Regions from separate parts of the Kitasatospora sp. NPDC030952 genome, predicted to be linked through region 2. Evidence: riboswitches for the same ligand, from Rfam matches in the RefSeq annotation. Region 2 holds a riboswitch; the other holds the start of a gene.
What was found. Region 2 has a riboswitch for glycine ahead of gcvT (glycine cleavage system aminomethyltransferase GcvT). Riboswitches for the same ligand answer to the same signal wherever they lie in the genome.
Positions count from the first base shown of each region.

Region 1 (15,548 bases), on a different contig from region 2:
AGCCTGACGCTGCCGGCGGCGGTGGGCGTGACGCTGCGGACCGCGCAGCCCGTCACGCCCGAGCCCTCGCCCACGGCGAGCCCGTCGGCGAGCTCGACGGCCGCAGCGGACGGCAGCCCGTCGGGCGGCCCGGGAACCTCGGGGAGCCCGACGGCGTCCGTTTCACCATCCGCGACCAGTACGGGTCAGCCCGCGAAGCGGCGACCGTCCGGCGGATCCACCAAGACCACCACAGGGACAGGAGCAGCTAGACCGTGATTGCCGTACTGGGTCTCGTGATCGGGGTGGTCGTCGGACTCTTCGTCCAACCCGAGGTGCCCGACGCCGTCGTGCCCTACCTGCCGATCGCGGTGGTGGCGGCGCTGGACGCGGTGTTCGGCGGCGTCCGGGCGATGCTGGACGGGATCTTCAACGACAAGGTCTTCATCGTCTCGTTCCTGTCGAACGTGGTGGTCGCGGCCCTGATCGTCTTCCTGGGTGACCAGCTGGGCGTCGGCTCGCAGCTGTCCACGGGTGTGGTCGTCGTCCTCGGCATCCGCATCTTCTCCAACGCGGCGGCGATCCGGCGTCATGTCTTCCGTGCCTGAGCCGGGCCGCGGAGCGGCGGAGAAGGAAGAGGAGAAGACGGCGGAGGCGCCGGCGGTCGAGGAGACCGCTCCGGAACCGGTGGCGAAGGCGTCCGAGGAGCCTGAGGCTGCGGCGACGGCTGAGGCTGTGGCGGAGGCGGAGAAGCCTGACGCTGACGCTGAGCTTGAGGCAGGGGCGGCGGAGCCGGAGCCCGCGCCGTCGGTACGGCTGACGAAGGCCGCCGCCGCCGAAACCGAGCCGGAGCCTGTGGCGGCCGAGGTCGAGGTCGAGGTCGAGGCCGGTGAGCCGGCGGAACCGGTCGGTCCGGAGGCCGCCGAGGAGCCAGCCGCTGAGGAATCGCCCGCAGAGGAGCCGCCCGGTGCGGACCGGAGCGCCGGTCGGCGGCGGCTGAAGGCGGCGCTCTGGCCGCCGCGGCTGTCGCGCGGGCAGCTGGTGGTGGCGCTGCTGCTGTTCTCGCTCGGGCTGGGGCTGGCGATCCAGGTGCGCTCGACCAACGACCACCACAACCAGCTGCGCGGGGCGCGGCAGGAGGACCTGGTCCGGATCCTCGACGAACTGGACAGCCGTCAGCAGCGTCTCCAGCAGGAGAAGGCCGAGCTCGAGCAGTCCCTGGGCAAGTTGGAGAACAGCTCCAACCAGGCCAAGGAGGCCCAGGAACAGACCAGGAAGAAGATGACGGAACTGGGTGTGCTGGCCGGTACGGTCAAAGCCACAGGTCCGGGCATCGTACTCACGGTCGATGATCCCCAAGGGCAGGTGAAGGCAGATATGCTGCTGGACACCCTGCAGGAACTTCGAGCGGCGGGGGCGGAGGCGATTCAGATCAACGATGTGCGCGTGGTGGTCAACACCTACTTCACCGACCTGTCGGGCGGTGGGGTGCAGATCGACGGGAAGAAGGTCTCGCAGCCCTATCGGTTCACCGTCGTGGGGAACCCGCAGGACCTGACGCCCGCGCTGAACATCCCGGGGGGCGTCGTCCGCACCCTGGAGAGCCACCAGGCGCGGGCGACGATCACCCAGCAGCAGAAGGTGGTCGTCGACGCCCTCGTCGATCTGAAGACGCCGCAGTACGCCAAGCCGGCTTCGAAGTGACGGGGCGCTCGTCGAACGGCCCGTCACGGGCGGGCGGCACCCGGTGCGGGGCGCCGTCGTCGCGTGGGAGAGACTGGTTCGCACCAGTACGCTCCGTAGCACCAACCGAAGCACCAACCGTCGGAGTACCACTCCAGCAGGCCCGAGCCGCAACCGGGCCCGCAGCCTGTCCGAGGTTCTCACCCTGCCCCGCGGGCGGGTCTGTCACACGCAAGGGGATTCGCCCGTGAGTTTCTTCTCGAAGTTGTTCGGTCGCAACAAGGGTCGCGACGCGGCCGCCGTCGAGGCGCCCACCGCGCGGCACCGCCGGCCGGAGGACGAGCCCGCCGTGCCGGGCATGCGCCCCGCCCCCGAGGCCGCGCCGTACGCCGAACAGCAGCTCTACCGGGACGGTGCCGCGCAGTACGCGGGGAATCCGGCGGGCTACGGCGCGTCGGTTGACCCCTCCGGCGACCCGCGCATAGGTTTCCCGTCAGGACCCTCAACCTCTGGTGGAGGGTTTGCCCCGGACCCGTACGCCGGGCACAACCCGTCGGGTGTGCCGCGCCAGGAGGCTGTGAACATGGCTGGCCCCACTCCGTGCCCCAGGTGCGGCAACCAGAACCCGGCCGCGGCCCGCTTCTGCTCCAACTGCGGCACCGCGCTGCGCGGCGGTGTGCTGCCGGAGGGGGCGGTGGAGACCACCTCGACGATCTCGATCTCCGGCCTGGAGTCCTACGACCCGTCCGCCACGACCGGCACCGGCACCACGCCGGCGCTGTCGGCCGAGGTGCTGTCGGCGATCGACGCGCTGCCGCCGGGCTCGGCGCTGCTGATCGTCCAGCGCGGCCCGAACTCGGGCAGCCGGTTCCTGCTGGACTCGGACGTCACCACGGCGGGGCGTCACCCGCAGGGTGACATCTTCCTGGACGACGTCACCGTCTCCCGCCGCCACGTGGAGTTCCGCCGCACCCCGGCCGGCTTCAGCGTCGCGGACGTGGGCAGCCTGAACGGCACCTACGTCAACCGGGAGCGGATCGACGAGGTGCCGCTGAACAACGGCGACGAGGTGCAGATCGGGAAGTACCGGCTGGTGTTCTTCGCCGGCCACAACCGGGGGTACTGAAACCAACGTCGGCGGGAGCCCGAGTGAATACGAATACCCCTTCCTCTTCTCTCGGGGCGGCCAACCCTGCGTCGTCGTCCGGTCCGCAGGCGGACCGGGGCGGTCGCGGGGTGGTCGCGGCCCCCAGGCAGCCGGTCCGGCCGGACCGGCCCGCCGGGCGACGGCGCGGCGGTGACGAACTGCTGAGCATCGGCGCGGTGCTGGCCTTCCTGCGCGACGACTTCCCCGAGGTGACCATCTCCAAGATCCGCTTCCTGGAGGCGGAAGGGCTGGTCGAGCCGCAGCGCACTCCCTCGGGGTACCGCAAGTTCAGCCCGTCCGACGTGGAGCGGCTGGCCTACGTGCTGCGGATGCAGCGCGACCACTACCTGCCGCTGCGGGTGATCCGCGAGCACCTGGACGCGATCGAGCGCGGGGAGGCCCCGCCCGCCCTGCCGGCCGCCGAGGCCCGGCCCGGGCCGATGGAGGAGGCCGACCGGGAGCTGGTGGCCTCGGCCGACGTCCCCTCCGGGGTCCGGCTGGGGCGGGCCGAGCTGCTCGCCGCCGCCGAGGCCGGGGAACCGGAGCTGGCGGAGTGGGAGGCGTACGGGCTGGTCGTGCCGGGCCCGGACGGCGGGTACGACGGGGAGGCGCTGCAGGTGGCCCGGTTGGTCGCCGAGCTCGGCCGGTACGGGCTGGAGCCGCGGCACCTGAGGGCCATGAAGGCGGCGGCGGACCGCGAGATCGCGCTGGTGGAGCAGGTGGTGGCGCCGCTGCGACGGCACCGGAACCCGCAGACCCGGGCGCACGCCGAGGCCACCGCGAGGGAGCTGGCGACGCTGTCGGTGCGGCTGCACGCGGCCATGGTCCAGGCCGGTCTGCGCTCTCGGGGATAGCCCCTGCGGCGTCCCTCGCACGGACCGGTGCACCGCGTTGACCAGCGGCGTCGGCCCTGCGCTTTCATATCCGGGGTCGTAGCCATAGGGTTGCCTGTGTGAATGAGCTCGACGTCGTGGGTGTCCGAGTGGAGATGCCTTCCAACCAGCCGATCGTGCTGCTTCGGGAGGTCGGGGGAGATCGATACCTGCCGATCTGGATCGGCCCCGGCGAGGCGACCGCGATCGCCTTCGCCCAGCAGGGCATGACTCCGGTGCGCCCGCTGACGCACGACCTGTTCAAGGACGTCCTGGAAGCGCTCGGCCAGCAGCTCACCGAGGTCCGGATCACCGACCTGCGGGAGGGCGTGTTCTACGCCGAGCTGGTGTTCGCCGGCGGGGTCGAGGTGAGTGCCCGGCCGTCCGACGCGATAGCGCTCGCCCTGCGCACCGGTACGCCGATCTACGGGAGCGAGGAGGTGCTCGCCGAGGCGGGCATCGCGATCCCGGACGAGCAGGAGGACGAGGTCGAGAAGTTCCGCGAGTTCCTCGACCAGGTGTCGCCCGAGGACTTCGGGGGCGGCGGCCCGCAGTAGCGCGGACGGGCCTCGTCAGCCGTTGCGCGCGCCGTTTTGCCAAAAACCGTCCATCTACCCACACTAGGGGCACGAAAAACCACTCTCCTGAGTGATGTGGTCTGTCGGGCCCGGCGTGGCGATCGTTGACGGGTCATAGGGGACTGCCTACCGTCAGGAGTGGCTGTCCGGGTGGCCGATGCCCGCAGTCGGGTTGCCCGCAGCACGAGTGGACGGAGGTAGGCATGAGCAGCACCGGCGATGACGCGGCCGTGGGAGGCCTGTGCGCCGTGCACCTTCCGCGCACCGCCCGCACCGTGTCCGACCTGCCCAGGACGGGCAGGTTCCCGGCCGTACAGCCGGGGCAGCCCGCGATCGAGCGGCTGGCCCCGACGTCCGAACTGATCGGCTTCCGCGGCCCGACGGCCTGTGCGGCGGCCGGCATCACCTACCGCCAGTTGGACTACTGGGCCCGCACCGGACTGCTGGAGCCCAGCGTCCGCACCGCGTACCCGGCGACCAGTCAGCGGCTCTACAGCTTCCTCGACGTCCTGCTGCTGAAGATCGTCAAGCGGCTGCTCGACGCGGGCGTCTCCTTGCAGAACATCCGGGTGGCCGTCGCCCATCTGCAGTCCGCCGAACAGGCCGACCTGGCCGGGCTGACGCTGATGTGTGACGGTGCGACGGTGTACGAGTGCACCACGCCGCAGCAGGTGGTCGATCTGCTGAAGGGTGGTCAGGGGGTGTTCGGCATCGCGGTGGGAGCGGTCTGGCACGAGCTGGAGCTGACCCTCGGTCGGCTGCACGCGGAGCGGACCGACACCGGCGAGACGCTGGTCGGCAACGATCCGGCGGACGAGCTGGCGCAGCGGCGCAACCGGGCGGTCTGACCGGGCGATCGTTTTCGACGGGGCCGTGGGCCCGGACGGGGAACCGTTCCGGCTCACGGCCTCGTCGTGTTGCCTGGTGAAAGCGATCGAGGGAGGGGCACGTGGAGGTCGGCGCCGGGATATCGGAGCTGGTGCGGCGTCGGGCCGGGGGGCTCCGGGCGCGGCTGCGGGAGCGCCGGACGCAGCGCAGGGTCTTCCAGGCGGCGACGCTGCTGTGCTCGCTGGCGCTGGCGCCCAGTGCCTGGCTGTGGATCGCGGCGGGGGACCGGGTGGGCACGGTGGAGAGCGCGCCCTCGGCGCCGGTCGCGGTGGTCTTCGGCGCCGGGCTGGACCAGGGCAAGCCGTCGCCGTACCTGGAGCACCGGCTGGTGGCGGCACTGGACCTGTACCGGGAGGGCAAGGTGAAGGCCGTCCTGGTGACCGGGGACAACGGGCGGACCGAGTACGACGAGCCGGACGCGATGTACCAGTACCTGACCGAGCACGGGATCCCGGCGGACCGGGTGGTGCGGGACTACGCCGGCTTCGACACCTGGAACTCCTGCACCCGGGCGCACCGGATCTTCGGGGTGGACCGCGCGGTGCTGGTCAGCCAGGACTTCCACGTCCGGCGGGCGCTGGCGCTGTGCGAGGCGGCGGGCATCCGCTCGTACGCGGTCGGTGTGCCGGAGCTGCACGACAACACCTGGCTGTACGGCGGGCTGCGGGAGGTCGCCGGGGCGGGAAAGGCGGCGGTGAACGTGTGGCTGCGGCCGGACCCGGTGTTCCTCGGGCCCACGGAGGACGGCATCCCGAAGGCGCTGGCCCAGGCCGCGAAGCGGTAGCGGCGAGCGGCCGGCCGTGGGGCGTCGGCCGGGTTCGTACGCACTGTCGGACCCGTGCGCGATGATCGGCGGGTGCGATCTCTGCCGAGCATCATCCACCTCGACATGGACGCCTTCTTCGCGGCGGTGGAGCAGGCGGCCAAGCCGAGCCTGCGCGGCAAACCGGTGGTCGTCGGCGGGCTCGGCGGGCGCGGGGTGGTGTCCACGGCCTCGTACGAGGCGCGCACGTTCGGGGTGCACTCGGCGATGCCGATGGCGCAGGCGCGGCGGCTGTGCCCCAACGCGGCGTTCCTGGCCGGGCGGTTCGAGGCGTACCGGCAGAACAGCGAGATCGTGATGGGGCTGCTGCGCGAACTGTCGCCGCTGGTGCAGCCGCTGAGCCTGGACGAGGCCTTCGTCGACCTGGAGGCCGGTCCGTACGGTCCGGCGCTGACGGAGGCGGACCACGAGACCGGGGAGCAACTGGTACTGGCCCTGGCGGAGGACCTGCGGGCGGACATCCAGCGGTTCACCGGGCTGACCGGCTCGGTGGGGGCGGCGGGCTCCAAGCTGATGGCGAAGATCGCCTCCGAGCAGGCCAAGCCGAACGGGCTGGTGCTGATCGAGCCCGGGCAGGAGCGGGCCGTGCTCGGGCCGATGCCGGTCCGGGCGCTGCCCGGGATCGGGCCGGCCACCGAGCAGGTGCTGCGGCGGGCCGGGCTGAGCACGGTGGCCGACCTGGCGGAGGCGGGGGAGGCGGAGCTGGTCCAGCTGCTCGGGCGGGCGCACGGCGCCGGGGTCTTCCAGATGTCCATAGGACTGGACGAGCGGCCGGTGGTGGCCGACCAGGACGCCAAGTCGGTCTCGGTGGAGGACACCTACGAGGTGGACCTGGCCGACCGGGACCGGGTGCTGCGCGAGGTGGAGGCGCTGGCCGGCCGGTGCGTGCGGCGGCTGCGGGCGGCCGGGCGTTCGGGGCGGACGGTGGTGCTCAAGGTGCGGCGCTTCGACTTCTCGACCCTGACCCGCTCGGAGACCCTGGGCGGGCCCACCGACGACCAGGCGGTGATCACCGCGACGGCGCGGCGCCTGGCGGAGCAGGTGGACATCACCGGCGGGGTCCGGCTGCTCGGGGTGGGCGTGGCCCAGCTGGCCGACTACACCCAGGAGGACCTGTTCGCCCAGGCGCTCCGGGAGGAGGCGGCGGAGCACGCCGAGGTCGCCGAGGCGGCGGTGGCCGAGGAGGAGCCGGAGGAGCCCGTGGTGCGGCGCTGGATGCCCGGACAGGACGTCCGGCACGCCGAGTGGGGGCCGGGCTGGGTGCAGGGCAGCGGGGTCGGGCGGGTGACCGTGCGGTTCGAGACGCCGTGGAGCGGGCCGGGGCGGGTGCGGACCTTCTCGGTGGACGATCCGGAGCTGGAGCCGGCCCGGCCGCTGCCGCTGCGGCAGGCCGAGGAGCCCGCCGGCGACGGGGAGTGAAGCGGGAGAACGCGGAACGGCCCCACCCGGTAGGAGTACCGGGTGGGGCCGCATACCGTGCCGGTCCCCGGACGGTCGTGATGCCCTCGCGACCGAGCGGAGGCCGGGCCCGCGCGTCCTGTCCCTGAGCGCGCGGGCCGGACGCCTCGTCAGGCGTCGGTCTTGGCCAGCTCGGGGCTGGAGTCCTGCCGGGCCGAGCCGCCGGCGACGGCGGTGACGGCCGGCTTGACGGTACGGATCAGGAAGGGGACGACGCCGGCGATGACGCAGATGACGGCCGTGGTCCAGAACGCGTGCTTGTAGGCGTCCAGGGTGGGGATCTGCACCGGCAGCTTGATCGGGAACTTCATGGTGTCACCGGTCAGGATGGCGGTCATCACGGCGGTGCCGATCGCGCCGCCGACGGTGCGGAGCACGGAGTTCATGCCGTTGGCGATGCCGCTCTGCTCGACCGGGACGGCGCCGTTGATGAAGGCGGGCATCGCGGCGAAGGCGAGGCCGATACCGAGGCCGAAGATGGCGGAGGCGGTGTAGATGTCGCCTTCGGCGCTGTGGCGCAGCGCCAGGTAGGCCATCGCGATCGCGCCGAGGACGCCGCCGAGGACCAGCGGCAGGCGCGGGCCGCGGCGGGCGATCAGCACGGCGCCGACCGGGGCGGCCACCATCGAGCCGATCGCGGACGGCAGCAGCATCACGCCGGCGTGCAGGACGGTCGCGGTGAAGCCGTAGTGGGCCAGCTTCTCCGGGGTCTGGGCGAAGTTGCTGATGACCATGAACGAGCCGTACATGCCGAAGCCGATGAGCAGACCGGCCAGGTTGGTGAAGGCGACGGCCGGGCGGCCCATCATCTTCAGGTCCACCAGCGGGTGGGCGACCTTGGTCTCGATGACGCCCCAGATCAGGGCGACCACGGCGGCGACGGCGAACAGGCCGAGGGTCTTGGTGGAGGTCCAGCCCCAGTGGTTGCCCTGGCTGACGGCGACCAGCAGCGCGGAGAGCCAGGCGGCCAGGGTGATGGCGCCGAGCGGGTCGGCGCCGCCCTCCTTGTCGACGACCGGGTCGGACGGGACGCGGAAGGCGACCAGGGCGACCGCGAGCAGGCCGAAGGCCAGGCCCATCCAGAAGATCGACTTGTAGTTCCAGTGCTCCAGCAGCAGGCCGGTCGCGACCAGGCCGAGGCCGGAGCCGACGCCCATCGAGGCGCTGATGGCGGCGACGCCGCCGGTCACCTTCTGCTTGGGCAGCTCGTCACGGACGATGCTGATCGCCAGCGGCATCACGCCACCGCCGGCGCCCTGGAGGACGCGGGCGACGATCAGCCAGGTGAAGGAGTGGGTGCTGACCGCCAGCGCCGAACCGGCGACCAGGCCGGCCAGCGAGATCAGCAGCATGGGCTTGCGGCCCCGGAGGTCGCCGAAGCGGCCCAGCAGGGGAGTCAGCACGGCCGCGGACAGCAGGTTGGCGGTCATCAGCCAGGTGATGTTGGAGCCGGAGACGTCCAGTTCCTTGGCCAGCGACGGCAGGATCGGTACGACCGCGGTCTGCACCACGCTGAACGACAGCATCGCCAGGATGAGGGCCGGCAGGACCCGGGCGTTGCTCTGCTTCTCGGCCGCGGTGGTGGGCTGTGGTGCCTCACTCACGGTTGCTTCCTCCCGTACATAGTGAATGAACTGAAGTAACTGTGCAGGGAGATACTTCAGAGTGTCAAATATCGAGTGGTTAAGGTTTGGCAAAGGGGAAGGCTTTGCCTTCGGCGGACCGGGCGTTGACGGCCGGTCGGGTGGGCTCGGCGCGGGGGCGGGCACGGCGAAGGGCCCCGGACCGGAGTCCGAGGCCCTTGCTGGTGCGGGGTCGGTCAGACCAGGGGGCGCAGCGCGGACGGGCGGGCGCCGTCGATGACCGGGGCGTCCGGCTCGGCGGCCGCGGCGGTGTCGTCGTGGACCTCGACGTTCTCGCGGCGGAGCTCGTCCTGGACGACCTCCTCCGCGGTGTAGCGCTCCACCACCAGGCGGACCCGCTCGATCGGGGCGAGGTACTTGCGGACCACCGGCCGCTCCTCACGGAGGGTGACCTCCTCCACCGCCTCGGCGATCTCCTTCTCGGTGAGCGAGGCGCGCTCGGCGTCGCCGACCGGCATCCGCTCCACCCGGACCCGCTCGCGGACCACCGGGACGCGGCGCTCGACCTGCTCGCTGGTCACGTACTTGCGCAGCTTCGCGGTGCCCAGGACGTGCCACTCGGTGGTGATGTCCAGGCGCTCCTCGCGGCAGGTGATCTCGACCGGGCCGTTGGGGGCCGAGGCGGCGGCGGTGCCGGTCGGATCGACCGCGGACGGGACCGGCTGGTGCTTCGGCTCGACCACCGGGGTGGCGGTCGGCGCGGTCACCGTGCCGTTGGCGACCGGTGCGGGGGTGCTGAGGGTCCGCACGTGGGCCTCCGTGGCGGTGTCGGTGCTGGTGGTCGTCGCGGTGGCGACGGTGGTCATGGTCGGGCCGGGTTCGGGGGAGTGGAAGGCGAGCGGCTTGGCGACCGCGGCGGCCGTGGTGGTGCCGAAGTCGAGGTCGGGCTGGGCCGCCCGGGCGGGCTCACCGTTGGCCGGGTGGCCGTCCGCCGGGGTGTCGAGCCCGTAGTAGCGGTAGAGCTGGAGCTCCTGGGCGGGCGAGAGGTGCTGGCCCACGCCGAAGTCCGGCGAGTCCTTGACCAGCGACTTGTCGTAGGGCACCCGGAGTTCTTCGCCGGAGAACTCGCTCGTGGTGAGCGGGACGAAGGCGTCCCGGCCGAAGATGCCGGTGCGGACGGCCGCCCACTCCGGCCGGCCGGTGGCGTCGTCGAGGTACACCTCGTCGATCGTGCCGATCTTGTCTCCGTTGCGGTCGACCGCCTTGTGGCCGATGAGGTCTCGGGGGTCGATGTCGGTCTGCACTCTTTCCTCCAAGCGCTGCGCCTGCGGAACTCCCGCAGGTAAGGCGGCCGGAGCACCCGTCCCGTCCGCCACTTCACACCAAAAGCCATGAACCGGACGTGCGCGACCGGGGTGCGGCCGGACGGGTCCGCGCTGCTCCGTACGGGGGACGCGCGTAGACCCGGAGTCGACCCGACGCACCCGTGATCGCAGGGCCGCCCGCTGGTACCCTGGGCCGCGACCGCCGAGCCCGCTCGGGAGAGTCCCCGACAGCGAAAACCGCTGGTCGAGGCGCCGAAGGAGCAACTCCTCCCCGGAATCTCTCAGGCATCCGTACCGTGCGGGATAGGTCACTCTGGAAAGCAGGGCAGGAGCGTCGGCGCGGGAGCCGGCGATCACCACCCTCACCGACGGTGCAAGCCGACGGAGCGCCACAGCGCGACGTGCGGGCGAAGCTCTCAGGTCCCGATGACAGAGGGGGAGGCCTTTCGGGTCCGTCCGCCCAGGCCGGTCCGCTGTCCGCAGCGGCGTCGGCCGGTCGGCGTGCGTACCCCCGCCGGTCCGTGACCAGGAGGCCTCGACCACCATGAACGCCCAGCCGAACGCGGGACGCCCCACCAGCGCCTCGACCCTCACCGAGCTTGAGCTGGCCAGCCCCTTCGAGAACCGCCACATCGGCCCCGACGCCGCCGCGCAGGAGAAGATGCTGGCGTCCGTCGGCTACGGCTCGCTGGACGAGCTCGCCGCCACCGCCGTTCCCGAGGCGATCCGTTCCATCACCGCCCTGGACCTGCCCGCGGGCCGCAGCGAGGCGCAGGTCCTCGCCGAGCTGCGCGAGCTGGCCGGCCGCAACCAGGTGCTCCAGCCGATGATCGGCCTGGGCTACTACGGCACCTTCACCCCGCCGGTGATCCTGCGCAACGTCATGGAGAACCCGGCCTGGTACACGGCCTACACCCCGTACCAGCCGGAGATCTCGCAGGGCCGCCTGGAGGCGCTGCTCAACTTCCAGACCCTGGTCTCCGACCTGACCGGCCTGCCCACCTCCGGCTCCTCGCTGCTGGACGAGGGCACCGCGGCCGCCGAGGCGATGGCGCTGGCCCGCCGCGTGACCAAGGTCAAGGGCGGCGTCTTCCTGGTCGACGCCGAGACCCTGCCGCAGACCGTCGCGGTGATCAACACCCGCGCCGTGCCGACCGGTGTCGAGGTCGTCGTCGCCGACCTGTCCGGGGGCATCCCGGCCGAGATCGCCGAGCGCGGCGTCTTCGGCGTGCTGCTGCAGTACCCGGGCGCCACCGGCGTGGTCCGCGACCTCACCCCGGTGATCGAGCAGGCCCACGGGCTGGGCGCGATCGTCGCCGTCGCCGCCGACCTGCTGGCGCTGACCCTGCTCAAGTCCCCGGGCGCGCTGGGCGCCGACATCGCCTGCGGCACCTCGCAGCGCTTCGGCGTGCCGATGGGCTTCGGCGGTCCGCACGCCGGCTACCTCTCGGTGCGCGCCGAGTACGCCCGCTCGCTGCCCGGCCGCCTGGTCGGCGTCTCCGTCGACGCCGACGGCAACCGCGCCTACCGCCTGGCGCTGCAGACCCGTGAGCAGCACATCCGCCGCGAGAAGGCCACCAGCAACATCTGCACCGCCCAGGTGCTGCTCGCCGTGATGGCCTCGATGTACGCCGTCTACCACGGCCCGGACGGCCTGGCCGACATCGCCCGGCGCACCCACCGCTACGCCGCCGCCCTCGCCGAGGGCCTGCGGGCCGGCGGCGTCGAGCTGCTGCACGGCGAGTTCTTCGACACCGTCACCGCCGTCGTCCCGGGCCGCGCCGCCGAGATCGCCGCGGCCGCCCGCGCCAACGGCATCAACGTGTTCCAGGACGGCGAGGACCGGATCTCGGTCTCCACCGACGAGACCACCACCCGCGAGCACCTGGCCGGCGTCTGGGCCGCGTTCGGCGTCCCCGCGGTCGAGGTCGCCGAGGCCGCCGACGCGCTGCCCGCCGCGCTGCTGCGCGCGGACGAGTACCTGACCCACCCGGTCTTCCACAGCCACCGCTCGGAGACCGCCATGCTGCGCTACCTGCGCCGCCTGTCGGACCGGGACTACGCGCTGGACCGCGGCATGATCCCGCTGGGCTCCTGCACCATGAAGCTCAACGCCACCACCGAGATGGAGGCGGTGACCTGGCCGGAGTTCGGTCAGCTGCACCCCTTCGCGCCGGTCGACCAGGCCGCGGGCTACCTGACCCTGATCCGCCAGCTGGAGCAGCAGCTGGTCGAGGTCACCGGCTACGACGCCGTCTCGATCCAGCCGAACGCCGGCTCCCAGGGCGAGCTGGCCGGCCTGCTGGCCGTCCGCGCCTACCACCACGCCAACGGCGACACCCAGCGCGACGTCTGCCTGATCCCGTCCTCGGCGCACGGCACCAACGCCGCCTCCGCGGTGATGGCCGGCATGCGCGTCGTCGTGGTGAAGACCCTGGTCGACGGCGACGTGGACGTCGAGGACCTGAAGGCCAAGATCGAGCAGCACCGCGACAACCTGTCGGTGCTGATGGTCACCTACCCGTCGACCCACGGCGTGTACGAGACCCAGATCACCGACATCTGCGCCCTGGTGCACGAGGCCGGCGGCCAGGTGTACGTGGACGGCGCCAACCTGAACGCCCTGGTCGGTCTCGCCAAGCCGGGCAAGTTCGGCGCGGACGTGTCGCACCTGAACCTGCACAAGACCTTCTGCATCCCGCACGGCGGCGGCGGCCCGGGCGTCGGCCCGGTCGCGGTGCGCGCCCACCTGGCGCCGTACCTGCCGAACCACCCGCTGCAGGCGGAGGCCGGCCCGGCCACCGGCGTCGGCCCGATCTCGGCCGCGCCGTGGGGCTCGGCGGCGATCCTGCCGATCTCCTGGGCGTACGTCCGGCTGATGGGCGGCGAGGGGCTCAAGCACGCGACCCAGGTCGCGGTGCTGAACGCCAACTACATCGCCAAGCGCCTGGCCCCGCACTTCCCGGTGCTCTACACCGGTCCGGGCGGGCTGGTCGCGCACGAGTGCATCATCGACCTGCGCCCGCTGACCAAGGAGACGGGCGTGACGGTGGACGACATCGCCAAGCGCCTGATCGACTACGGCTTCCACGCGCCGACGATGTCCTTCCCGGTGGCCGGCACGCTGATGATCGAGCCGACCGAGTCCGAGGACCTGCACGAGATCGACCGCTTCTGCGACGCGATGATCGAGATCCGCGGCGAGATCGACAAGGTCGGCTCGGGCGAGTGGGCCGCCGACGACAACCCGCTGCGCAACGCCCCGCACACCGCCGCCACGCTGGCCGGCGACTGGGCGCACGGCTACTCGCGGCAGGAGGCGGTCTTCCCGGCGGGCGTGAACCCGGCGGACAAGTACTGGCCGCCGGTGAGCCGGATCGACGGCGCGTACGGCGACCGTAACCTGGTCTGCTCCTGCCCGCCGCTGGACGAGTACGGCGTCTGAGCAGGAACGCGGCAGGGCCCTGGCAGAACGTTTCTGCCAGGGCCCTGCCCTTTGCGTCTCGGTGTCTCCCCCCGCCCGATGGGCCCGGGCCGTACGGTTCCGGCCGTACGGTCGTCGGGCCGGGTCGGCTCAGGCCGCGTGGGCGACGGGCCGGCGCGGGCCGATCACCCGGCCGTCGGGCAGCAGCTCTCCGGTGTCCTCGAACAGGACGACGCCGTTGCAGAGCAGGCTCCAGCCCTGCTCCGGGTGGCAGGCCACCGGTACGGCCGCCTCGCGGTCCTCGGACTCGGCCATCGGGCACTCAGGACGGTGCTGGCACATACGCGTACCCTCGCTTCGCTCTGCGATCCTCCCCGTGGTGCGGTCACCGGAGGTCGAGCCGTCCGGAGCCGCCTGGTGGTCGGATCCTGTCCGCGCATCAGCCAGGTTTGACCGATGCTCAAGTGGGTAGGACAGGTGGTCCTTCCACGCTAGTTCCCAGTGTCGGCATCCGAGCTCGCGCGCGCAGCAATTTGGTGACATGCGCCACAACTCCGGGGCAGAGATCACCCGTTCAGGTGGGGCCCGGGGGAATCCGCGCACCGGTGGGTCAGTCGGCGCATGGCCCGACGGGGCCATGGCGGGTGGCCCACTCGGGTGGTAGCCGTTCGGGTGATGCCGTCAACGACCGTCATCGGCCGTCAGCGGCCGTCGGAGCGCACGGCGAAGGGCCGCCGGGCACGGTGCCCGGCGGCCGGTGCGGCGGGTGGCGCGGGCTCAGGCGGAGCCGAGCAGCAGCGGCCGGGCGAGCGGGGCGCGGGTGAGCAGCGGGAGCAGTTCGGCGGCCGGGTAGGCGCGGTGCGCGGTGACGCCGAGCGGGGCCGGGGCCAGCGGGATCAGCAGGTCGGTGGACGGGCCGGCGTCGGGGCTGTGCAGCCAGAGCGCGGTGGCGTACTGGCCCGGGAAGGTCAGCAGCCGGGGCTGGCTGCGGGAGCGGGAGCTCTGGGCGAGTTGCCAGGCCTCGCGCAGCGCCCGGACGGTGGAGGAGAGGTACGGGCCGGCGGTGAAGTGGGAGAAGGTGTGGCCCTCGGCGCTCTGCACCACCTCGGCGGCGGCCGCCACCTCCGGGCCGTCCTTGATCAGGAAGCGCCAGCCCGTCCGACGGGCGTTGGGCAGTTCCGGGTGCGGACCGTCGAGGACGTGCACCGCGAGCGGGTGCGCGGGGAGCAGTGGACCGGTCGGGTGACGCAGCGCTGCGGCGGCGGGCTGGCGCAGTGCGGTCTCCGAGTCGAGCGCGCCCAGCACCGCGCGCAGGGCGCTCGGTGGGGGCTGGGGGGTCTGCAGGGTCATGGCGGGTCCGCCTCTCCAGGTGAGATCGGCGTGCGAGTGCGGCATACCGGCGCGGCGCGGTGCGTCTACGGTGACGGGGGGCCGGCCTTGTCCGGTTGTGCAGGATCGCGGCGCCGGCGCGGTCGCCGCCCTCGACGAGGGCCTCGGGGCGGGGAACGGACCGGCCGGAGCGCAGTGCGAACTCAGCGACTTCATCGAACAAATGCGCAGGGTGATCTGTTTATCACAGGCGGTGGCGCCGAGCAAGTCTGCAGATGGCCTGAATCACCGTCAGATCCCTTGCATTGCAAGCCAGTCGGCGCGTTCGGGTATCGATCTTCGAGGTGGGCATGATGCTGGCACGGTCGACCGGCCGGGTGTCTCAGGAGGAGGGGACCGTGGGCGAGAAGGTCGTGGCGACTCGGGCGGATCTCGCGGATCGGCAGCAGTACCGGCTCA
Region 1 is NZ_JBVIFM010000022.1:136,164-151,711, reverse strand. It holds gene ACZ47G_RS31165 (DUF881 domain-containing protein) at 1-258, shown strand, start outside; gene ACZ47G_RS31160 (small basic family protein) at 255-587, shown strand; gene ACZ47G_RS31155 (DUF881 domain-containing protein) at 580-1,683, shown strand; gene ACZ47G_RS31150 (FHA domain-containing protein) at 2,246-2,788, shown strand; gene ftsR (transcriptional regulator FtsR) at 2,971-3,663, shown strand; gene ACZ47G_RS31140 (bifunctional nuclease family protein) at 3,762-4,238, shown strand; gene ACZ47G_RS31135 (MerR family transcriptional regulator) at 4,463-5,107, shown strand; gene ACZ47G_RS31130 (SanA/YdcF family protein) at 5,209-5,931, shown strand; gene ACZ47G_RS31125 (DNA polymerase IV) at 6,004-7,389, shown strand; gene ACZ47G_RS31120 (MFS transporter) at 7,539-9,032, opposite strand; gene ACZ47G_RS31115 (PRC and DUF2382 domain-containing protein) at 9,248-10,315, opposite strand; glycine riboswitch at 10,540-10,643, shown strand; glycine riboswitch at 10,645-10,776, shown strand; gene gcvP (aminomethyl-transferring glycine dehydrogenase) at 10,881-13,781, shown strand; gene ACZ47G_RS31105 (DUF5999 family protein) at 13,911-14,102, opposite strand; gene ACZ47G_RS31100 (hypothetical protein) at 14,538-15,110, opposite strand; gene ACZ47G_RS31095 (glutamate-cysteine ligase family protein) at 15,488-15,548, shown strand, end outside.
Region 1: another riboswitch for glycine. It lies ahead of gcvP (aminomethyl-transferring glycine dehydrogenase); the one in region 2 lies ahead of gcvT (glycine cleavage system aminomethyltransferase GcvT).

Region 2 (15,548 bases):
ACCTCCCCGGTCTTCGGCATATACCTCTTCACACGGGTGCGAGAGCCATGTCAAGATGCGTCATCGACGGCGATGGAAGATTCGTCCGGAAAGCACCGAAGCCGACCTGATGGCGCATCAAGTCGGCTTCGTGTCGGAGATTTCGGCAACTGGTCCGGCAACCGGTCTCGGCAACCGGTTTCGGCAATCAGCGGCCGGGGTAGCCGGGCCACTGTCGCTGGGGCTGGTGACCCCAACCCGGCGCGGACTGCTGGGCGCCGTGCGTCCACCCCGGGGTCGGCTGCCCCGGCATCGACTGCCCCGGGTACGGCGGCGGCACCGGCGGGTACGGACCGGTCGGCGGCCGGCCCGCCTCCCGGTCGAAGAACGGCCGGGCGTTCGCGCGCATCCACAGCGCCACCGGGTCGTACTCGTCCGCCATCGCCACCGTGGACACCGCGAGCCCCTCCGGGGCCACCGCGATCGCCCGCTGCATCAGCGCCCGCACCGCCTCCACGGCCGGCGGCGAACTCTCGTACAGGTCCAGGCCGATCGCCAGGTACGGCTCCCCCACCGCCGGCTGCACCCAGGCCCGGCGCAGCGCCCGCACCGCGCGCACCTCGCCGGCCTGCCGCTCCAGCAGCGCGAAGAACTGCTGGGCGTTCACCTGCGGCTCGCTCAGCTTCAACGGCCCGGCCGGCAGCCGGTCCAGGCCCGCGGCGACCCGCCGCAGGTCCGCCCACGGCACCCCCACCCCGCCGCCCGGCGCGTGCGGGTTGAGCCACAGGCCCCAGCGGGTGCGGTACAGCGAGGCGGCGATCTCCCGCCCGGAGATGACCTCATGGGCCCGCGCCCAGCCGGAGGCCGTCAGCTGCTCGGGCGAGGTGACGGCCGGCGCGTAACCGTGGCCGCTGATCTCCATGTTCCCGTACTGCGCGTCCGGGCTGCCCGGCGTGCCGTGCCAGAGCAGCATCCAGACCCGGCCCTCGGCCAGCGCGTGCAGCAGCCGCTCGTACGCGTCGTAGCGCTCCGGCGCGACCTCGCGCAGAGCCTGCTCCAACACGCCCGGATCCGCTGCCGGGTGCCCGGCCGGTGCCTGGCCCCAGGGCCCCGGCACCCCGCCCGCTCCCGTTCCCGCACTCATGCGCCCACCTCGCCGCGCCTCTTTCCTGAACCCGCCGGCCCGTCAGCCGCCTGCACGCACCCTATGGCGCCGCACCGGCCGCCGCCACGGCGACGTGCCTGTGAACGATCCCCGCTCACACCCGCGAGTAGAAGGGCATGACCCGGGTCAGCAGCCACTCGACCACCGGGTCGTCGGCGAGGTCGAGCAGCACGAGGTGGACGCCCCCCGGCAGCGGCGCGGTTCCCAGCGCCCGCCCGAGCGCCTCGTTCACCGCGCCCGGGTCGGCCGGGGCCGCCGGATCCAGCTGGACCCCCACGAACATCACCGTCGGCTCGCCCTCGATGCTGGCCAGTGCCCGGCGCGCGGTCAACACTCCGGGCAGGGACGACAGTTCGGCCCGGCACGCGGCCAGGAAGTACTCCGGGTCCTCGCCCGGAACCGGCTCGCGCAGCGCCACCCGGCCACCGGTCGGCCCCTCCGGCGCGTTCTCGGTGTGCTCCCAGCGGTCCCCGCGCGGGCCGCGGCGCAGCTCGGCCACCCCCTGCGGCGGCACCGGGATGCCCACCGCCGCCTCGGGGTTGACCGCGATGCCCACGCCCAGCGGCAGCCCGCGGGCGAACTCCCAGGCCGGCGCGACCGCGAACGCCATCCCCGGCGCCTGCCGCAGGAACACCTCCTGGGAGGAGAACACCGGCACGTACGGGGCCCCGGCCAGTTCGATGGTCGGCAGGTCCAGCCCCTGCCCGGCCGGGTCGCCCCCGGCCGGCAGCGGGATCCACACCTGGCTGCGGGCCAGCACCTCGACCACCCGCGGGGTCGCCCCCGGGTCGCCCAGCGCGGCCGTCAGCACCTGCTCCAGCTCGTTCGCCGGCCACGCGCCGCCCGACGGCGCCGCCTCCGGCCCGCCCCACCCCTGCTGCTGCTCCACCGGGTACTCCATGCGCCGCCGATCCGGCCTGCCGCCGGGTCGGCCGCCCACTGCTGCGCCGACGCGCAAGAGTTTAGGGCCCGTGTTCGCCTTGGCGTCGTGTGACCGGGTCCCCTCTCCCCTCCTCCGCGAGGACGTGCCATGATGTGCGCGTCCGACGGCATGCGCCGCGGGCCCCCACAACTCCACACCGGCCGCTCGAACCCGCGCGGGAGAGCCCGGAGTGCCCCTCATCGGGGCACGGCCGGCGCCGAAGGAGCAAGTCCTCCCCGGAATCTCTCAGGCCCCCCTACCGCGCGGGTTAGGCACATCTGGAAAGCGGCGTACGGCCCCGCCGTACGCCCACCCACGGTGCAAGCCGCCGCCCTGTCCCCGATGCTGGAACCAGCCGATGCTGGCACCGGCTGAGGGCAGGCGGGCGGCGAAGCTCTCAGGTTCGACGACAGATGGGGAGACCCACGCCGCCGCATGCCCGCGCGCGGGGTCGGCCCCGAGCGGGTCCGGTCCGGCGCGCGCCCCTGAGTGCCCCGACCGAGGAGTTCCTGGCCATGTCGTCCCTCCGCCTGACCGCGCTCGACGCGCTGCACCGCGCCCTCGGCGCGACCATGACCGACTTCGCCGGCTGGGACATGCCGCTGCGCTACGGCAGCGAGCGCGAGGAGCACCTCGCCGTCCGCACCAAGGCCGGCCTGTTCGACCTCTCGCACATGGGCGAGATCACCGTCACCGGCCCGCAGGCCGGCGAGATGCTGGACCACGCGCTGGTCGGCTTCGTCTCCGCGCTCGGCGAGCTGCGCGCCCGCTACACCATGATCTGCGCCGAGGACGGCGGCATCCTGGACGACCTGATCGTCTACCGCCTGCGCGCGGACGCCTTCCTGGTCGTCGCCAACGCCTCCAACGCCCAGCTGGTGCTGGACGAGCTGATCGCCCGCGCCAAGGGCTTCGACGCCGTCGTCACCGACGACCGCGACACCTACGCGCTGATCGCCGTCCAGGGCCCGGAGGCCACCGCCATCCTGGCGGAGACCACCGACGCCGACCTGCCCGGCCTGAAGTACTACGCGATCCTCCCGGCCCAGGTGGCCGGCAAGGAGGTGCTGCTGGCCCGCACCGGCTACACCGGCGAGGACGGCTTCGAGATCTTCTGCCGGCCGGTCGACGCCGAGCCGGTCTGGCAGGCGCTGACCGCCGCCGGCGAGGGCCGCGGCCTGGTCCCGTGCGGCCTGTCCTGCCGCGACACGCTGCGCCTGGAGGCGGGCATGCCGCTGTACGGGCACGAGCTGTCCACCGACCTGACCCCGTTCGACGCCGGCCTGGGCCGGGTCGTCCGCTTCGACAAGACCACCAACGAGGGCGCGTTCGTCGGCCGCAAGGCGCTGGAGCAGGCCGCCGCCGCGGCCGAGTCGCTGCGTGCTCAGGGTGGGGCACCGAAGGTGCTGGTCGGCCTGGTCTCCGAGGGCAAGCGGGTCCCGCGCGCCGAGTACACCGTGGTCTCCGCCGACGGCGCCCCGATCGGCCGGATCACCTCGGGCGCGCCGTCCCCGACCCTGGGCAAGCCGATCGCGATGGCCTACGTCGACGCGGCCCACGCCGCCCCCGGCACCGCCGTCGCGGTGGACGTGCGCGGCAAGCACGAGCCGGTCGAGGTCGTGGCGCTGCCGTTCTACAAGCGCGCCCGCTGAGGCCCTGCCGACCCCGGTTTTCCCATAGGCGCACGTCGGAGCCGTCCGCGCGGCGGCCCGCTGCGTCGTACCCGCTTCCCATCCTGGAGAATGACGCCATGAGCAACCCCCAGCACCTGCAGTACACCAAGGAGCACGAGTGGCTGACGGCCGCCGAGGACGGTGTCTCGACGGTCGGCATCACCAAGCACGCCGCCGACGCCCTCGGTGACATCGTCTACGTGCAGCTCCCCGAGGTCGGCGACACCGTGACCGCCGGCGACACCTGTGGCGAGCTGGAGTCGACCAAGTCGGTCAGCGACCTGTACTCCCCGGTGACCGGCGAGGTCACCGAGGTCAACCAGGACGTCCTGGACGACAACAGCCTGGTCAACAGCGCCCCGTTCGAGGGCGGCTGGCTGTTCAAGGTCCGCGTGGAGGCCACCGACACGCTGCTCAGCGCCGCCGAGTACGACGCGCTCACCCACGCCGAGGGCTGAGCCCCCGCCGGGACGGGCCGCAGCACGGCGGTCCGTCCCGCACCCCACCGTCCCTCCGCTCTCCTCCCCGGGAAGACCACACCATGACGGTTCTCAACCAGTCCCTGCACGCCCTCGACCCGGAGATCGCCGCCGCGGTCGACGCCGAGCTGCACCGCCAGCAGACCACGCTGGAGATGATCGCCTCCGAGAACTTCGCCCCGGTGGCGGTCATGGAGGCCCAGGGTTCGGTGCTCACCAACAAGTACGCCGAGGGTTACCCCGGCCGCCGCTACTACGGCGGTTGCGAGCACGTCGACGTGGTCGAGCAGATCGCGATCGACCGGATCAAGGCCCTGTTCGGCGCCGAGCACGCCAACGTCCAGCCGCACTCGGGCGCCCAGGCCAACGCCGCCGCGATGTTCGCGCTGATCCAGCCGGGCGACACCATCCTGGGTCTGAACCTGGCCCACGGCGGTCACCTGACCCACGGCATGAAGATCAACTTCTCCGGCAAGCTCTACAACGTGGTCGCGTACCACGTCGACGAGAAGACCGGCCAGGTCGACATGGCCGAGGTCGAGCGCCTGGCCAAGGAGCACCAGCCGAAGCTGATCATCGCCGGCTGGTCCGCCTACCCGCGCCAGCTCGACTTCGCCGCGTTCCGCCGGGTCGCCGACGAGGTCGGCGCGCTGCTCATGGTCGACATGGCGCACTTCGCCGGCCTGGTCGCCGCGGGCCTGCACCCGAACCCGGTGCCGTACGCGGACGTGGTCACCACCACCACCCACAAGACCCTGGGCGGCCCGCGCGGCGGCGTCATCCTGTCCAAGGCCGAGTACGCCAAGAAGATCAACTCCGCGGTCTTCCCCGGCCAGCAGGGCGGTCCGCTGGAGCACGTCATCGCGGGCAAGGCCGTCGCCTTCAAGGTCGCCGCCTCGGAGGAGTTCAAGGAGCGCCAGCAGCGCACCCTGGACGGCGCCAGGATCCTCGCCGAGCGCCTGCTGCAGGCCGACGTCGCCGAGGCCGGCGCGTCCGTGCTGTCCGGCGGCACCGACGTCCACCTGGTCCTGGTCGACCTGCGCAACAGCCAGCTCGACGGCCAGCAGGCCGAGGACCGGCTGCACGAGGTCGGCATCACCGTCAACCGCAACGCCGTCCCGAACGACCCCCGCCCGCCGATGGTCACCTCGGGCCTGCGGATCGGCACCCCGGCCCTGGCCACCCGCGGCTTCCAGGCCGAGGACTTCCGCGAGGTCGCCGACATCATCGCCGAGGCGCTCAAGCCCGCCTTCGACGAGACCGTCGCCACCGCGCTGAAGGCCCGGGTCACCGCCCTGGCCGAGAAGTACCCGCTCTACCCCAACCTCTGATCGTCTGATCCTCCGGCCGTCTGGCCATCTGACCGCTTGGTCTTCTGATCGTCGGATCGTCGGAGGAGGGTGACCGGCCTCACGGCGCCCGGCCACCTGCCGTTTCCGGGGCACCGCGCACACTGGACAGTACGCGCGCGGTGCCCCGTCCCATGCACCCGCTTTGTCCTTCCACGAGACCCAGACAAGGACGTCCCCGTGGCCATCAGCGTCTTCGACCTCTTCTCCATCGGCATCGGCCCGTCGAGCTCCCACACCGTCGGCCCGATGCGCGCCGCCCGGATGTTCGCCCGCCGCCTGCGCTCCGAAGGCCTGCTGGACCGGGTGACCGGGGTGCGCGCCGAGCTGTACGGCTCACTGGGCGCCACCGGCCACGGCCACGGCACCCCGAAGGCCGTCCTGCTGGGCCTGGAGGGCAACTCGCCCCGCACCGTCGACGTCGACCAGGCGGACAAGGACGTCGAGCGGATCACCGCCGAGAAGCGCCTCAACCTGCTCGGCGAGCACCCGATCGACTTCGACACCGACAACCAGCTCGTCCTGCACCGGCGCCGCTCGCTGCCGTACCACGCCAACGGGATGACCCTGTGGGCGTACGCGGCGGACGGCTCGGCGCTGCTGGAGAAGACCTACTACTCGGTCGGCGGCGGCTTCGTGGTGGACGAGGACGCGATCGGCGCGGACCGGGTCAAGCCCGACGACACCGTGCTGAAGTACCCCTTCCGCACCGGCGACGAACTGCTCCGGCTCAGCCGGGAGACCGGGCTGTCGATCTCCGGCCTGATGCTGGAGAACGAGAAGGCCTGGCGCAGCGAGGAGGAGATCCGCACCGGGCTGCTGGAGATCTGGTCCGTGATGCAGGAGTGCGTGCGGGCCGGCATGAGCCGCGAGGGCATCCTGCCGGGCGGCCTGAAGGTCCGCCGCCGGGCCGCCGCGGGCGCCCGGGCGCTGCGCGCCGAGGGGATCGGGCCGGCCAACGCGATGGAGTGGGTCACCCTCTACGCGATGGCGGTCAACGAGGAGAACGCCTCCGGGCGCCGGGTGGTCACCGCCCCGACCAACGGTGCGGCCGGGATCATCCCCGCCACCCTGCACTACTACCTGAACTTCATCCCGGGCGCCGACGACGACGGCATCGTCCGCTTCCTGCTCGCGGCCGGCGCCATCGGCATGCTCTTCAAGGAGAACGCCTCCATCTCCGGCGCCGAGGTCGGCTGCCAGGGCGAGGTCGGCTCCGCCTGCTCGATGGCCGCGGGCGGCCTCGCCGAGGTCCTCGGCGGCACCCCCGAGCAGGTCGAGAACGCCGCCGAGATCGGCATCGAGCACAACCTCGGCCTCACCTGCGACCCGGTCGGCGGCCTGGTCCAGATCCCCTGCATCGAGCGCAACGGCATGGCGTCGGTCAAGGCCGTCACCGCGGCCCGGATGGCGCTGCGCGGCGACGGGCGCCACCACGTCTCGCTGGACAAGGCGATCAAGACGATGAAGGAGACCGGGGCCGACATGAAGATCAAGTACAAGGAGACCTCGCGCGGCGGCCTCGCCGTGAACGTCATCGAGTGCTGATCGCCGTGCACTGACCAGGGATTGTGACGAGTGGCCCCCGGGCGGAACCCCGTACCGTCCGGGGGCCACTCGTGTCTCTTGGCGCTCCCTGGGTGCTCCCTGGATGCTCCCCGGGTGCTCCCCGGCCGCCCTCTGGTCGTGGCGGGGCCGGCGGCGCGATAATCGCGGCGGGTCGGTCCACGCCGGAGGGGAGACGGATGTCGTTCCAGCCGCCGGAGCCGCGCCGACCGCCGCCGCCCTTGGCACCGCCGCCCTTGGTGCCGTCGCTGGTCGGGCCGCTGCGGCGCCGGTGGGTGCGGGTGCTGATCGCCGCCGGCACCGGGGTGCTGGCCGGGGTGCTCGCGGGCGGCGGCTGGTACCTGCTGGACCGCCCCGACGACGTAGACCGGCCGGCCGTCGTGGCCACGCCGCCCACCTCCGGCCTCGGTCCGACCGGCTCGACCGACCCGGCCGCGCCGACCGATCCCGCTGCGCCCACCTATCCCGCCGCGCCGACCGGCCCCGTCGGGCCGCACCTGACGCCGGTGCCGGACCCGGCCGGGTTCACCCTCCTCGTCCCCGACGGCTGGCAGCGGCGCGTCGACGGCACCTCGGTGTTCTACGACTCCCCCGACCATCGCAGCCTGATCCAGGTGTTCGTGATGGACGGCAACCCCCCGTACCAGCAGGCTGTGGAAACCGACGGGGACCTCGCCCGCAACCCGGCCCGGTTCCCCGGCTACCACCGGATCCGGCTGGAACGGACCGCGGGCGGCAGCGCCGAGCTGGAGTACGCCTACGACCTGGCCGGCTCCGGCGTCCGCCGGGCCGTCGAACACGTGCTGGTCGGGCCGGACGGCACCACCTGGTCCGTCCTGGTGGCGGGACCGGAGGACGGCTGGCCCACCCCGCTGCGCGAGCTGCTGCAGTCGGAGGTCGCCTCCTTCTGCTTCGCCGGCCGGTGCCCGTGAGGCCTCAGGGCCGTGAGGCCGTCTCCGGCTCGGGGCTCGGCTCCGGCTCCGGTTCCAGCTCCGGGTTCGGGTTCGGGCTCGGGTTCGGGCTCGGGTTCGGGCTCGGGCTCGGGCTCGGGTTCGGCCGGGCCAGGCAGGCCACCGCCGTGGCCACCGCCGCCAGGGCGACGCCGCCCGCCACGGTGCCGTGCAGCCCGCTGGTGACCGCCGTGCCGACGGCGTCGCGGACGGCCTGCGGCAGCCCGGTCAGCGCGGCCGGGGTGAGCCCGCCGCCGCCGGTCAGGTGGGCGGCCTCGGCCGGGCTCAGCCGGGCCTCCAGGCCGGCGGTCAGCCGCGCGGTGTAGACCGCGCCGAGGGCGGCCATGCCGAGCGAGCCGCCGATGCTGCGCAGCAGGGTCACCACGCCCATCGCCGCGCCCATGGACTCCCGCGGCACCGCGCCCATCGAGGTCAGCATGGTGCTCTGCATCAGCAGTCCGATGCCGACCCCGGCGACCGCCGTGAGCCCGGAGGCCAGTGCCACCGGGGTGTCCGTGCCCAGGAGCAGCAGGAGCGCGGCTCCGGCCAGGGCGAGTGCCCCGCCCAGCAGCGGGTAGCGCCGTTCGCCGCCGGGCCGGCTCATCAGCCGGGCGGTGACCAGCTGGGTGCCCATCATGCCGAGCATCAGCGGCAGCAGGAGGAGTCCGCCGGTGGTCGGTGAGGCGCCCTGGACGAACTGCAGGTACTGCGGCAGGTAGCCGATCAGGGCGAGCATGACGGCGCCGGTGAGGAAGCCCAGCACCTGGGCCACCGTGAAGTTGCGGTTGCGGAACAGCGCGGGCGGGACCAGCGGTCCGGGGGCGCGCAGTTCGGCGCGGGCGAAGCCGGCCAGCGCGATCGCCGCGACCGCGCCCGTCCCGAGGATCACCGGCGAGGTCCAGGGGTACGTCGTCCCGCCCCAGCTGCTGACCAGGGTGAGCCCGACGATGCCGGTGGTCAGCAGGGCGACCCCGGCCCAGTCGAAGGGGGCGCGGACCCGCTCGGCCTTCGGCAGCCGCACCGCGGCGCCGACCGCGAGCACGGCGAACACCCCGACCGGCAGGTTGACGTAGAAGGCCCAGCGCCAGCTGAGCCGGTCGGTGAGGAGGCCGCCGAGCAGCGGCCCGCCGACGAAGGCGATCGGCATCAGCACCCCGATCACCGACTGCACCCGGCCCCGGTCGGAGGCGGGCACCAGCACCCCGATCACCGACAGCGCGCCGACCATCAGGCCGCCCGCGCCGACCCCCTGGAGGGCCCGGAAGGCGATCAACTGGCCCATGTCCTGCGAGAGTCCGGACAGCACCGAGCCGATCAGGAAGACCGCCACCGCCCACTGGTAGGCGCCCTTGCGCCCGTACAGGTCGCCGAGTCGGCCCCACAGCGGGGTGGCGGCGGCCGAGGTCAGCAGGTAGGCGGTGACCGCCCAGGAGAGGTGCTCCAACCCGCCGAGGTCGCCGACGATGGTCGGCAGCGCGGTGCCGATGATCTGCCCGTCGAGGGCCGACAGGAAGATGCCGAGCATCAGCCCGATCACGCCGAGCAGCGGCGGCTTGGGGCGTTCGTCCGCCGGTTCCGTGGTCATGGCCGTGTCCCCCTTCTCCGGATTCAGGCGGCGAACGGACGGGCCTGCCGGGCGTCCCGCAACGCCCGTGCCCACCAGTCCAGTTGGTCGAGCATGGTCTTGGCGGCGGCGTCCGCGGCCGGGTCCTTCGCCTTGCCGTCGGCGTCGAAGCACTGGGCGGCGCCGTGGAAGCTGACCGTGTTGCGGATCGTCACGCTGTTCAACTCGGCCATCACCACGCGCAGTTGCTCGACGGCCCGGAGGCCGCCGGAGAGCCCGCCGTACGAGACGAAGGCGATCGGCTTGCCGTGCCACTGCTGGTTGTGCCAGTCGATGGCGTTCTTCAGCGCGGCCGGGAAGCTGTGGTTGTACTCGGGCGTGACGAACACGAAGGCATCGGCGGCGGCCAGCCGGGGCGACACGGCCTCCAGCAACTCGACGCCACCGGGCGGAAGTTCACCGCCCCAGGAGGGCATGACGGTGGGCAGCGGGGTGGCCGCCGGGTCGATCAGGTCGGCGGTCATGTCGCCGCGGGCGTCGAGGTGGCCGATCAGCCAGTCGGCGACGACCGGGCCGAAACGACCGGCCCGGGTGCTGCCGAGGACGACCGCGACCTTCAGGTTCTGCTCCGTGGACATGGGGATCCCCTCCAAGACGATGTGTACGCCGTATCGGCGATGGATACAACGTACACACTGGCGCGTACGCCGTCTACTCTCCAGATACGCCGTACACGCGAGTGGTACGGTGGAGCCTCCCAGCCGGAAGGAGCCCGCCCCCATGCCCGCTCAGCAGGCCCCCGCCGGGGACGACGACCGCGACCAGCCCCAGGCCTCACTCTGGGAGCGGCTCGACCGCCCGGCCCCCGCACCGCGCACCACCCTGACCCCGCACCGGATCGCCGAGGCCGCCGTCGCCCTCGCCGACACCGAGGGCCTGGACGCCGTCACCATGCGCCGCCTGGCCACCGCCCTCGGCGTCGCCCCGATGGCCGCCTACCGGTACGTCTCCGGCAAGGACGAACTCATCGAGCTGATGGTCGACTTCGTCTACGGGCGGCTCCCCCTGGACACCCCCGCCGACGGCTGGCGCGAAGCCATGCGCTCACTCGCCGTCCACCTGCGCGCGATGAACCTCGCCCACCCCTGGATGGTCCGGGCGGCCACCCCGTTCTCCCTCACCCCCAACCAACTCGCCGTCCCCGAGCGGTCCTTCGCCGCCCTCGCCGAGCACGGCCTGGACGCCGACACCACCATGGCGATCTTCCGCACGGTGGCCGGCTACGTCCACGGCTCGGTCGCCTCCGAAGTCGCCCTGGCCGCCCTGCGCCGCGACCACAACTGGTCCGACGGCGACGAGACCCGCGCCGGCCTGGCCCCCCGGATGACCTACCTGATGGGCACCGGCCGCTACCCCGCCTACCAGCAGTACCTCCACCAGGCCACCCGCAAGGACGACCCCGCCTGGCACTTCGAAACCGGCCTCGACTGCGTCCTCGACGGCATCGCCACCCACTTCGGCATCTGACCCGCCACCCACGGCCCTCCAGCTGGGCGGCGACCGCGCTCAGCCGGCCTATCGCGTGAGCGACGCCGAGCCCGTCCATGTAGCCCCGGACGTGTACCAGCAGCCCGTCCCGGGCCTGCAGCACCAGCAGGCCCGGAGACTCGGGCCCGCCGCCCCGCCTCCTATGCATCGCCTTCATCCGGCTGGCCCGGTTCGCGCGGCACCTCCGTCGAGCCTGAGACGATCATCAACAGGACATCCTGAGCCCACTCCACCCAACGGAGTTCCGCATCGATGTGCTTCGCGATCGTGGTCGGCTTGAAGGTCTCGCTGGCCCGGTCGTCCTGCTGACCGGCCCTCTCCCAACACAGGGTGCTCATTCCGTCCATGAGCGTCTCAAGCCAACCACGCTGAGGCTCCGGGGTGGCGGCGAGCCCGCGCCTGAACACCGCGAAGAAACGCCCGGTGTACTCGGCCACCTCCGGTTGCACCGCGTTCACCGCCGCGATCTGGAGCGGTCCGTCTCCCCACCGTCCCGCGTTCGCCATCCTCTCGTAGGTGACCCTGAGTTCCTCCAGCCGCTCGTGAAAGTCCAGCGCGGCCTTCTGCGCCACAGCCGTCTTGTTGTACTCACCGAGCACCTGCTCCAACTGCTGGATGGGCACAGTTTCGCGAGCCGTCCGAAGTCGGTCCTCGAGCTCCGAGATGCGCCGCGCATCTGCCAGGCGCTGCGTGCGAAACACTCCCAACTCATCCTCTACAACCACCCGTGCCTCTCGCTCCGCCTCCAAGGATCGTCGCAGCTCCCGGATTTGCTCACGCGCTTCATCGACTTCCTCAGATGGGGCCGCGATCGAGTCACCACCCCGCGTCGCATAGATCAAGGCGCGGGTCCTCGCCACCTCTTCCATGCTGACCGTGACTCCTTCGCACTCCGCCACAAGGCGGTGGAGCATTGGCGCAAGCTCCGCGGGCGGAACCTCCCGTCCGTTCAGGAACTTCGAGAACCGAGTGTGGTCCACCCTCCGCCCGCTGCCGCTCAGCCTCGCAGCGAACTCCCCCGAGGACAGGCCCGCCCGAGTGCGCAGGTCTCTCAGGTGTTCCGCCAACTCACGCTGTGCGACGGTCAGCTCTGGCCCCAGGGGAGCCAGGCTGCGCTGCTTTCCAATCTGCCGGTTCTCCAATGTCGCCCTCAGGATCCGTACTTGCGGCCGCGCGCAACATGCGGCCCTCCTACACAAGTTTCTGTTGCAACCTGGCGCAACCAGCCGTGCGCTTGCTGTGATCGGACCATACCGAAACAGAGTCACCCCGGAGGCCCCACATGTCACGATCGCGAACCGGCCGCCCATTCATCGACATTCGCATCGGCGGCGTGCGGCTGACCTTCCAGCGTCGACCCATGCCCGCGATCATCACGCTCTGCTCGCTGGCCTGCACTCTCACGGGCTTTCTCGCACTGCGCAGGTAGAACGCCCGCTGCGCAGGAAGTCGGCCGGGCCGACTTCCTGCGCAGCCCGGCGGCTACCGCCTGCCGGGGAGGGTCAGGAACGCCAGGCCGCCCGCCAGCACCGCGAGGCCGCACCAGGAGAGGGTCGGGAGGCGCTCGCCCAGGGCGGCGAGGCCGAGGACGGCGGCGACGGCGGGTTCGGCGAGGGTGAGGGTGGTGGCGGTCTGGGCGGAGGTGTGGCGCAGGCCGTGGCCGAAGAGCCGGTAGGCGAGGAAGGTGGTGATCACTCCGAGGTGCAGCACGACACCGGCCCCGCGCGCCGAGAGCACCCAGCCCAGCGGCTCCAGCGCGAGCACCGGCAGCACCAGTACTGCCGCGCCGCCGAACATCGCGCCCATCACCCCGGCGGACGGGTACCCGGCCGCGATCAGCCGCCCGGCGATCAGCGAGTACACCGCGTACGAGAGCCCGGAGAGCACGGCCAGCAGCACCCCGACGGGGTCCACCGCCCGGCCGCCGCCGGTGAGTTCGGGTCCGAGCACCAGCACCCCGCAGCCGAGCACGGCCAGTGCCGTGGCCCCGGCCCACCGGCCGCTCGGGCGCCCCTGCCGGGCGAGCCAGCCGAGGAGACCGGTGAACACCGGCGCGCTCCCGAGGGCGATCACCGTGGAGACGGCGACCCCGGTGCGGGGCACCGCCGGGTAGAAGGTGAGCGGGTACCCCACCACGGCCACGGCCCCGACCGCCAGCAGCCACCGCTCACGCGCCCCGCACCCCCGGGGCAGCGACCAGGCGGCACGGTCGGTGAGGAACAGCAGCAGCCCGCCGAGCACCAGGGCGCCAGCCCCGATCGCGGCTGCCGGGGCGCCCGCAGGCGCCAGTGAGCTGGCTGTCCCAGTGGTGCCCCACAACAGGGCGGAGGCCAGAATCGGCACCGGCCCGTCGATCGGGCGGGTACGGCGGGGAGCGGGGGTCAGGCGGGCGCGCGGGGGCGCAGAGGAACGATGCGGCACAGTCGTGAACTTCCGTCGTCGAAGACCGTCAAGAGGACTGGTTCCGAGAACGGGCGCGCGCCACAGGCCCCCTGAACGGGGCTGCGGGGATCAAGCCACCGAAGCGAGCGCCCGATCAGGCGCCGAGCGGTGGCAGTACGACGTGCCAGTACGAGTTCACGACCCCGATGGTACCCAGCCCGCGCAGGAAGTCGAAAGGCCCGACTTCCCGCGCAGGTGGCGGGGGTCAGTCGTGCGGATTCGCCGGAGTGGGAAGGGCGAGTTCGCACCAGGTGGTCTTGCCGATGTAGCCCTCGCCGCGCGGGTGGGCGCCCCAGGAGGTGGCGAGGGCCGCGACGAGTTCGAGGCCCCGGCCGGACTCGTCGTCGGGGGTGGCGTGGCGGAGGGTGGGGAGTTCGGGGTTCGCGTCGGAGACCTCGATGCGGAGCACGGAGGAGGTGGGGAGGAGAACCCGCACTCCGATCATCCGGTCACGCGGCGAGCGGGCATGACGGCAGGCGTTGGAGACGAGTTCGCTGAGGAGGATCAGCGCGGTCTCGGCGGAGTCGACGGGCACCTCCCACTCGAAGGCCAGCCGGAGGAAGCGGATCCGGGCACGGCCGGCGCTGCGGGGCAGCCGGGGGAACATCCACTCGACGGCATCGATTGGCTGAGTGAGCATCAGAATCCTTGAGGGGGGTGTACGGAGGGCCTCACTCGGGAGGGGGGAGTTCGGCCATTTCACCCTTCAAGAGTCGGGAGCCAGGCATACCCTCAGTAGTCACACCGTTGGTACAGCGTGAGATGTGACCGCTGCCTGACCAGGGACGATGAGGGGGCTCGGGATGACCACGCCGAAGCAGAACCCGATGGCCTGGAAGTACTGCGGCGATCAGATCAAGCGGTGGCGCGAGCAAGCCGGGGTCACGCGCGAGGAGTTGTGCAAGGCGTCCTGCTACGACTACGAGAGCGTGCGGTCGATGGAGGCGGGGCGGCGGAAGCCGTCGCTCAAACTTCTCACCGTGGCCGATGAGTTGTGCAATGCGAGGGGGATGCTGCTGGGGGCGGCAGAGTTCCTGAAGCCCGAAAAGTTCCCGTCCTACTCGCAGGGCTACACGCATGCCGAAGCCGATGCGATCGCAATCCACACGTACGAAGCGCTACTCATCCCGGGACTGCTCCAGACCGAGGAGTACGCCCGAGAACTGACCAGCCACGCCTGCCCGCCCCTGGACGACGACAGTGTCGAAGCGCGCGTCGCAGGCCGAATGCAACGCCAGGAGAAGCTGTCGAACCCGAGGGTGCTGTTCGGTTTCGTGATCTACGAGGCTGCGCTGCGGGCCAAGGTCGGCAGCGTGGAGCTCATGAAGAGGCAACTCGCGCACATCATCAGGATGAGCAGCCAGCGCAACGTAGCAATTCAGGCGCTCCCCACGAACCGTGCGGCATACCCAGCTCTCACCGGCCCCATCATCCTGCTGGAGACGGCCGACCACGACCAACTGGCCTATGTAGAAGGACACCGAACCGGCGTGCTGCACACGGATCCGGACAGGGTGAACGTCCTCAGGCAGCGGCATGGAATGATCCGCATGCAGGCCCTCAGTGTCGAGGAGTCCGTAGAGTTCATCGGGAAGGTCTCGGAGGAGCTATGAGCGCCGAAGCCAGCTGGTTCAAGTCCAGCTACAGCGACGACAATGGCGGTGCTTGCGTCGAAGTCGCCATCTCCTGGGCGAAGTCCACCTACAGCGGGACCGAAGGTGGCAACTGCGTCGAGGTGGCCTCTTCCCCCTCCGCCGTCCACGTCCGCGACTCCAAGGACAAGACTGGCCCCGTCCTCACCTTCTCCCCCGAGGCGTGGGCCGCCTTCATCGCCGAAGCTCAAGTCGCCGATACCGAGTGACCCTTTAGTGGAATGGGTGGGTAACCATCTTCCAACCACCCCTCCACGCA
Region 2 is NZ_JBVIFM010000003.1:46,345-61,892, forward strand. It holds gene ACZ47G_RS07865 (enhanced serine sensitivity protein SseB C-terminal domain-containing protein) at 188-1,123, opposite strand; gene ACZ47G_RS07870 (enhanced serine sensitivity protein SseB C-terminal domain-containing protein) at 1,239-2,045, opposite strand; glycine riboswitch at 2,233-2,338, shown strand; gene gcvT (glycine cleavage system aminomethyltransferase GcvT) at 2,582-3,718, shown strand; gene gcvH (glycine cleavage system protein GcvH) at 3,817-4,197, shown strand; gene glyA (serine hydroxymethyltransferase) at 4,281-5,549, shown strand; gene ACZ47G_RS07890 (L-serine ammonia-lyase) at 5,748-7,115, shown strand; gene ACZ47G_RS07895 (hypothetical protein) at 7,313-8,065, shown strand; gene ACZ47G_RS07900 (DHA2 family efflux MFS transporter permease subunit) at 8,070-9,668, opposite strand; gene ACZ47G_RS07905 (NADPH-dependent FMN reductase) at 9,692-10,285, opposite strand; gene ACZ47G_RS07910 (TetR/AcrR family transcriptional regulator) at 10,428-11,174, shown strand; gene ACZ47G_RS07915 (hypothetical protein) at 11,336-12,064, opposite strand; partial or broken gene ACZ47G_RS07920 (hypothetical protein) at 12,131-12,505, opposite strand; gene ACZ47G_RS07925 (DMT family transporter) at 12,678-13,538, opposite strand; gene ACZ47G_RS07930 (ATP-binding protein) at 13,843-14,277, opposite strand; gene ACZ47G_RS07935 (helix-turn-helix domain-containing protein) at 14,441-15,250, shown strand; gene ACZ47G_RS07940 (DUF397 domain-containing protein) at 15,247-15,498, shown strand.